DNA from 2 places in the Chelatococcus daeguensis genome. Region 2 is predicted to be linked to the other one. Evidence: predicted binding sites of a transcription regulator. Region 2 holds the regulator's gene; the other holds the start of a gene.
The links. The regulator PhoB, encoded in region 2, activates phosphate uptake and scavenging genes when phosphate is short. The targets are predictions, from matches to a motif close to TGTCATNNANCTGTCAT.
Positions count from the first base shown of each region.

Region 1: the regulator PhoB is predicted to act here: its motif matches at 1,699-1,715, upstream of BOQ54_RS09055 (PhoX family protein).

Region 1 is NZ_CP018095.1:1,898,439-1,901,849, reverse strand. Features, by position in the region: gene BOQ54_RS09065 (P-II family nitrogen regulator) at 1-52, shown strand, start outside; gene glnA (type I glutamate--ammonia ligase) at 111-1,520, shown strand; gene BOQ54_RS09055 (PhoX family protein) at 1,765-3,411, shown strand, end outside.
Region 2 is NZ_CP018095.1:521,343-524,753, forward strand. Features, by position in the region: gene pstB (phosphate ABC transporter ATP-binding protein PstB) at 21-839, shown strand; gene phoU (phosphate signaling complex protein PhoU) at 869-1,588, shown strand; gene phoB (phosphate regulon transcriptional regulator PhoB) at 1,627-2,328, shown strand; gene BOQ54_RS02415 (GcrA family cell cycle regulator) at 2,419-2,964, opposite strand; gene BOQ54_RS02420 (aspartate aminotransferase family protein) at 3,336-3,411, shown strand, end outside.

The DNA of each region.
Region 1 (3,411 bases), 1.4 Mb from region 2:
CGAGGAGGTCATCCGCATCCGCACCGGCGAGACCGGCACGGACGCGATTTGATCCGACCTACGCCACCCCACGGGCCGCAGACGGCCAGTTCCACTAGAGGATGATAATGATGAAGAGCGCTAAGGACGTGCTCAAGCTGATCAAGGACGAAGACATCAAGTATGTCGACTTCCGCTTTACCGATCCGCGTGGCAAGTGGCAGCACGTCACCTTCGATGTGTCGATGATCGACGAAGACATCTTCGCCGAAGGCACGATGTTCGACGGCTCTTCGATCGCCGGCTGGAAGGCCATCAACGAATCCGACATGCTCCTCATGCCGGACCCGGCCACCGCCACCGTCGACCCATTCTTCTCGGCCGCGACGCTCTCCATCGTCTGCGACGTTCTCGAGCCGACCACGGGCGAGGCCTACAACCGCGACCCGCGCGGCATCGCCAAGAAGGCCGAGGCCTTCCTGCAGTCGACCGGCATCGGCGACACGATCTATGTCGGCCCCGAGGCGGAGTTCTTCGTCTTCGACGACGTCAAGTTCACGGCCACCCCTTATAACACGGGCTTCAAGCTCGATGCGGCGGAGCTGCCGATCAACGGCGACACGGACTATGAGGGCGGCAACCTCGGCCACCGCATCCCGACGAAGGGCGGCTACTTTCCCGTGCCGCCGCTCGATTCCGGACAGGACATGCGTGGCGAGATGCTCGCGGCCATGGCTGCCATGGGCGTCAAGGTCGAGAAGCACCACCATGAGGTCGCCTCGGCCCAGCACGAGCTCGGCATGAAGTTCGACACGCTGACGCTGATGGCCGACCAGATGCAGGTCTACAAGTACTGCATCCACAACGTGGCCCAGAGCTACGGCAAGTCGGCCACTTTCATGCCGAAGCCGGTCTATGGCGACAACGGCTCGGGCATGCACGTGCACCAGTCGATCTGGAAGGGCGGCAAGCCGCTGTTCGCCGGCAACAAGTATGCCGACCTCAGCCAGGAATGCCTGTGGTACATCGGCGGCATCATCAAGCACGCCAAGGCCATCAACGCCTTCACCAACCCGTCGACCAACTCCTACAAGCGTCTGGTCCCGGGCTTCGAGGCGCCGGTGCTGCTCGCCTACTCCTCGCGCAACCGCTCGGCCTCCTGCCGCATTCCGTGGACGAACTCGCCGAAGGCCAAGCGCGTCGAGGTGCGTTTCCCCGACCCGACGGCGAACCCCTACCTCGGTTTCGCGGCCCTGCTCATGGCCGGCCTCGACGGCATCCTGAACAAGATCGACCCCGGCTCGGCGATGGACAAGGATCTCTACGACCTGCCGCCGCGCGAGCTGAAGAAGATCCCGACCGTCTGCGCCAGCCTGCGCGAGGCCCTGCAGTCCCTCGACAAGGACCGCGCCTTCCTCAAGGCCGGCGGCGTGTTCAGCGACGACTTCATCGACGCCTATATCGAACTCAAGATGCAGGACGTCATCCGCTTCGAGCACACGCCGCACCCGGTCGAGTTCGACATGTACTACTCGGTCTGATGCAGCGCGGGGGGCCCTTCCGGCCGCCCGCACCGGAATATGGCAGCCGGGGTCTTCGGGCCCCGGCTGTTTCGTTTCAGGGTCCTTCTCCACCGTGGCCTGGGTCTCGCAGGCGCCATGGCCGATGGAGAAACGTCGTCTGCGGGCGTCGTCGGTTACAGTCGATCGCGGGACGTAGTGTCATCCGTCGGACATGCCCCGGCCCTAACTGTGAGCGGCTGATTTTCCATCGGGGGATCCCAGGATGACCGACGCTGAGCTGACTCGCTCCCAGGCTTACGAGGAATCAGAGAACCTCGGCCGCAACACGAGCGACAATCCCAGCATGGGCGAGATCATCGCCCGGCGCTTCAGCCGCCGCGACCTGATGCGCGGGGCGCTGGCCGTCACCGCCATTTCGGCCACCGTCTCGCCGCTGGCGCTCGCCACGGCCGAAAAGGCGCGCGCCGAGACCGACGCATCGGCCTTCCGCTTCAAGGAGCCGGCGGCGGGTGTCGACGAGCGGCATCATGTCGCCGAGGGCCATGACGCCGACATCCTCATCCGCTGGGGCGACCCCGTGCTGCCCGGCGCGCCGGCGTTCGATCCGAAGAGCCAGAGCGCCGAGGCGCAGGCCGGGCAGTTCGGCTACAATAACGACTTCCTCGGCTACATCCCCCTGCCCGGCGCCGCCGACCCGTCGGCGCACGGCCTCCTCGTCGTGAACCACGAATACACCAACGAGGAGCTGATGTTTCCGGGCATCCCGCCCCAGCACACCAAGGACGTCCGTTTCAAGGACATGACGAAGGCGCTCGTCGACATCGAGATGATGGCGCACGGCGGCTCGGTCATCGAAGTCCGCAAGGTGAACGGCAAGTGGCAGGTGGTGCCGGATTCGAAATATGCGCGCCGCATTACCGCCGAGACGGAAATGGAGATCACCGGCCCGGCCGCCGGCGCCGAGCGCATGAAGACCTCCTACGATGCCGAGGGGCGCAAGGTGCGCGGCATGCTCAACAACTGCGCCGGCGGCATCACGCCCTGGGGCACGTGGCTGACGTGCGAGGAGAACTTCAACGGCTACTTCTGGGGCAAGGCCGACGGCCACCCCGAGGAGGCGGCGCTGAAGCGCTACGGCGTGCCCGGCAATTCCTACAACTGGGGCCAGCACTACGACCGCTTCGACCTCGCCAAGGAGCCGAACGAATCGAACCGCTTCGGCTGGGTGGTGGAGATCGACCCGCTCGACCCCACCTCGGTGCCGAAGAAGCGCACGGCCATGGGCCGCTTCAAGCACGAGGGCGCGGCGAACATCGTCAACAAGGACCGACGCTTCGTCGTCTACCAGGGCGACGACGAGCGCTTCGACTACGTCTACAAGTTCGTCACCGAAGGCCGGGTCGATCCGGCCGACCGCGCCGCCAACATGGACCTGCTCGACAGGGGCACGCTGCATGTCGCCCGCTATGACGCCGACGGCACTGGCGAATGGCTGCCGCTCGTCTTCGGCGAGGGGCCGCTGACGGCGGCAAACGGCTTTGCCAGCCAGGCCGATGTCGTCATCGAGGCGCGCCGCGCCGCCGATCTCCTCGGCGCCACCAAGATGGACCGGCCGGAGGACGTCGAGGCCAATCCGCAGACCGACAAGGTCTATGTGATGCTGACCAACAACGCGCGCCGCAAGGCCGAACAGGTCGACGCCGCCAATCCGCGCGCCAACAACGAGTTCGGCCACATCATCGAGATGCTGCCGGAGGGCGGCGATCATGCGGCGCGCAAGTTCACCTGGGAAATCCTCGTCAAATGCGGCGACCCCTCGATCGCCGACGTCGGCGCCACATTCTCCTCGGCGACGAGCAAGGACGGCTGGTTCGGCATGCCGGACAACTGCGCCATCGACAGCGAGGGG
Region 2 (3,411 bases):
GCCGAAGGGAGTTCTCAATGATGACGACGATGCCGAACATCGAGCTGGCGAAGGCCACGGTGGCCGAAGTCGCGGACGAGGCAGCGACGAAGGTCGTGGCCCGCGAGGTCAACGTCTATTACGCCGACAAGCACGCCTTGCACGATGTCTCGATTGACATTCCTGAGAAGGCGGTCACCGCCTTCATCGGCCCGTCCGGCTGCGGCAAGTCCACCTTCCTACGCTGCATCAACCGGATGAACGACACGATATCGATCTGCCGCGTCAGCGGCCGCATCGAGATCGACGGCAGCGACATCTATGACCGGAATCTCGACCCGGTGCAGTTGCGGGCGAAGGTCGGCATGGTGTTCCAGAAGCCGAACCCCTTCCCCAAGTCGATCTACGAGAACGTCGCCTACGGGCCGCGCATCCACGGGCTCACGAGCTCCAAGGCCGACCTCGACGAGGTCGTCACCATGAGCCTCAAGCGCGCCGGTCTCTATGAGGAGGTGAAGGACCGTCTCGCCTCGCCGGGCACCGGCCTCTCCGGCGGCCAGCAGCAGCGCCTGTGCATCGCCCGTGCCATCGCCGTCAATCCCGAGGTCATCCTCATGGACGAGCCGTGTTCGGCGCTTGATCCCATCGCCACGGCAAAGATCGAGGAGTTGATCGACGAATTGCGCGAGAACTACACCATCGTCATCGTCACGCACTCGATGCAGCAGGCGGCCCGCGTCTCGCAGCGCACGGCGTTCTTCCACCTCGGCAAGCTCGTGGAAGAGGGGCCGACGGAGCAGATCTTCACGGCGCCGCAGGACAAGCGGACGCAAGACTACATCACTGGGCGCTTCGGCTGAGGCTGCCGCAGCAACAAGGATTGCCGACGATGACCGATCATATCGTCAGCTCGTACGACGTCGAGCTCGATACCCTGCGCAGCAAGATCGCCGAGATGGGTGGCATCGCCGAGAAGATGCTGGGCGATGCGACGATAGCCCTCGTGCGGCGCGATGCAGCCCTCGCCCAGGCGGTTATCGCCGTCGACGAGCGGCTCGATGCCCTGCAACACGACGTCGAGGAACGCGCCGTGCTCACCATCGCCAAGCGCCAGCCGATGGCGGTCGACCTGCGCGAGATCGTCTCCGCCATCCGCGTGGCGGGCGATATCGAGCGCGTCGGCGACCTCGCCAAGAACACCGCCAAGCGTGTCGTCGCCATCAGCAACGAGATGCAGCCGCAGAAGATCGTCGGTGGCGTGCAGCACATGAGCGACCTCGTGCAGGCCCAGCTCAAGGATGTGCTCGACGCCTATGCGCAGAAGGACACGGCCCGCGCGCTCGACGTGTGGCAGCGCGACGATCGCATCGACGCGCTCTACACCTCGATCTTTCGCGAACTGCTGACCTACATGATGGAAGACCCGCGCAACATCAGCTTCTGCACGCATCTCCTGTTCCTCGCCAAGAACATCGAGCGCATCGGCGACCACACCACCAACATCGCCGAGACCATCCACTATCTTGTCACCGGAAAGCCGCTCGCCGCCGAACGGCCGAAGAGCGACGACTCGAGCTTCACCACCGTGCCGGTCTCCGGCCGGCAGTAAGTGTCGATCACGCGCCAGCGTCCACCACGGAAGGACCGATGGGACCCCGTATCCTCATCGTCGAAGACGAAGAGCCGCTCACACTCCTCCTACGCTACAACCTCGAGGCCGAAGGCTATACCGTCGATGCCGTCGCGCGCGGTGACGAGGCCGAGGTGCGCCTGCGCGAGCAGGTCCCGGACCTCGTGCTGCTCGACTGGATGCTGCCGGGACTGTCCGGCATCGAGCTATGCCGGCGCTTGCGTGCCCGCCGGGAAACGGAACGGCTGCCCGTCATCATGCTCACCGCCCGGGGCGAGGAGGGCGAGCGTGTGCGCGGTCTCGCGACCGGCGCGGACGATTACGTCGTCAAGCCCTTCTCCGTACCGGAGCTCCTGGCGCGCGTGCGTGCCCTGCTGCGCCGCGCCAAGCCGGGCCATGTGGCCACCGTGCTCACCGCCGGCGATATCGAGCTCGACCGCGAGACCCGGCGCGTACGCCGTTCTGGCCGCGAGCTTCACCTCGGCCCCACCGAGTTCAAGCTGCTCGAGTTCCTGATGCAGAGCCCCGGCCGTGTCTTCACGCGCGAGCAGTTGCTCGACGGCGTCTGGGGCCACGACGTCTATATCGACGAGCGCACGGTGGACGTGCATGTCGGACGCCTGCGCAAAGCCATCAACCGGGCCCGCAAGCCGGACCCGATCCGCACGGTGCGCGGCGCCGGCTATTCCTTCGACGAGACCTTTTCGCACGCGGAGTGAAGCGCGATGCTGCCGCCATCCCCCGGTGCGGCCAGCAAAGAGGCCGGAGCGGCCCGCTCCGGCCTCTTTGCTGGCCGCTTCTGTCCCCGGTCAGGAGCGCATCACCTTCTTCTCGCGCCGACGGTCCGCCGCCGGCTGGTAGGCGATGCGCGCATGGTGCGCGCAATAGGGCATGCCGAGGAGGGAGCGCGCGCCGCAGAAGCGGAAGTCCGGCGTCGTCGGGTCACCCATCGGCCAGCGGCACATGGCTTCCCGCAGCTCCATGATGGTCACGCGCTCGCTCAGCGGCACGACCACCTCGTCCTGGGGCTGGAACTGTTCCTGCGGCACCGCCTCGGTCTCGAGCTCGGGCGCCGCGGCGAGGGCTGTGTTGCCGCGCACGACGGTCTGGCCCGATGGCTGCGTCATAGGATGGCTCGGGCTGCGTGTGTGCGCGGCCTTCCGCGGCCGGGAGGCCGCCGGTGCCGCCGACTTGGCGCGGCCGGAAAGCCCGAGGCGATGCACCTTGCCGATGACGGCATTGCGCGTCACGCCGCCGAGCTCGGCGGCGATCTGGCTGGCGCTAAGGCCTTCGGTCCAGAGCTTGCGCAGCAGCTCCACCCGCTCGTCGCTCCAGGTATTGCTCTGATCGCTCATCGCTCTCTCCGCCCGGCTCGTTCCGGCGCGCGCAAGGGGAGCGCGAAAGAGGCTCTTGCCTCGTCGCATCCTGCTGCAGGTAGCGCCGATAGGGAATTGGCCACACGATATGTCGTGGTCTGTGGCTCGGAAGCTACAATATGAGGGAAGGCACGAGCAAGGCTTCGCGCCGGCCGATCTGCGTTTTCCCCAAGATCGTGACAGCAATCGGGCGCCGGCTGATCGATCGTATCAATGCGATTGAATTGACAGTCCCTGTGACCCATCTAAAATTGTGGACGGTGCCGCCCCTGCCCGGGCGGCACTTTGATTTTCGGGAAAATCCGAGGCGTCCGGCGGCAGGCCGGCGCCTCATCGCGGAGACGAGAGACGTGACTTCGCCGCTTCTGCAGACCTATGCGCGGGCCGACATCGAATTCGAGAAGGGCGAGGGCGCGTGGCTCGTGA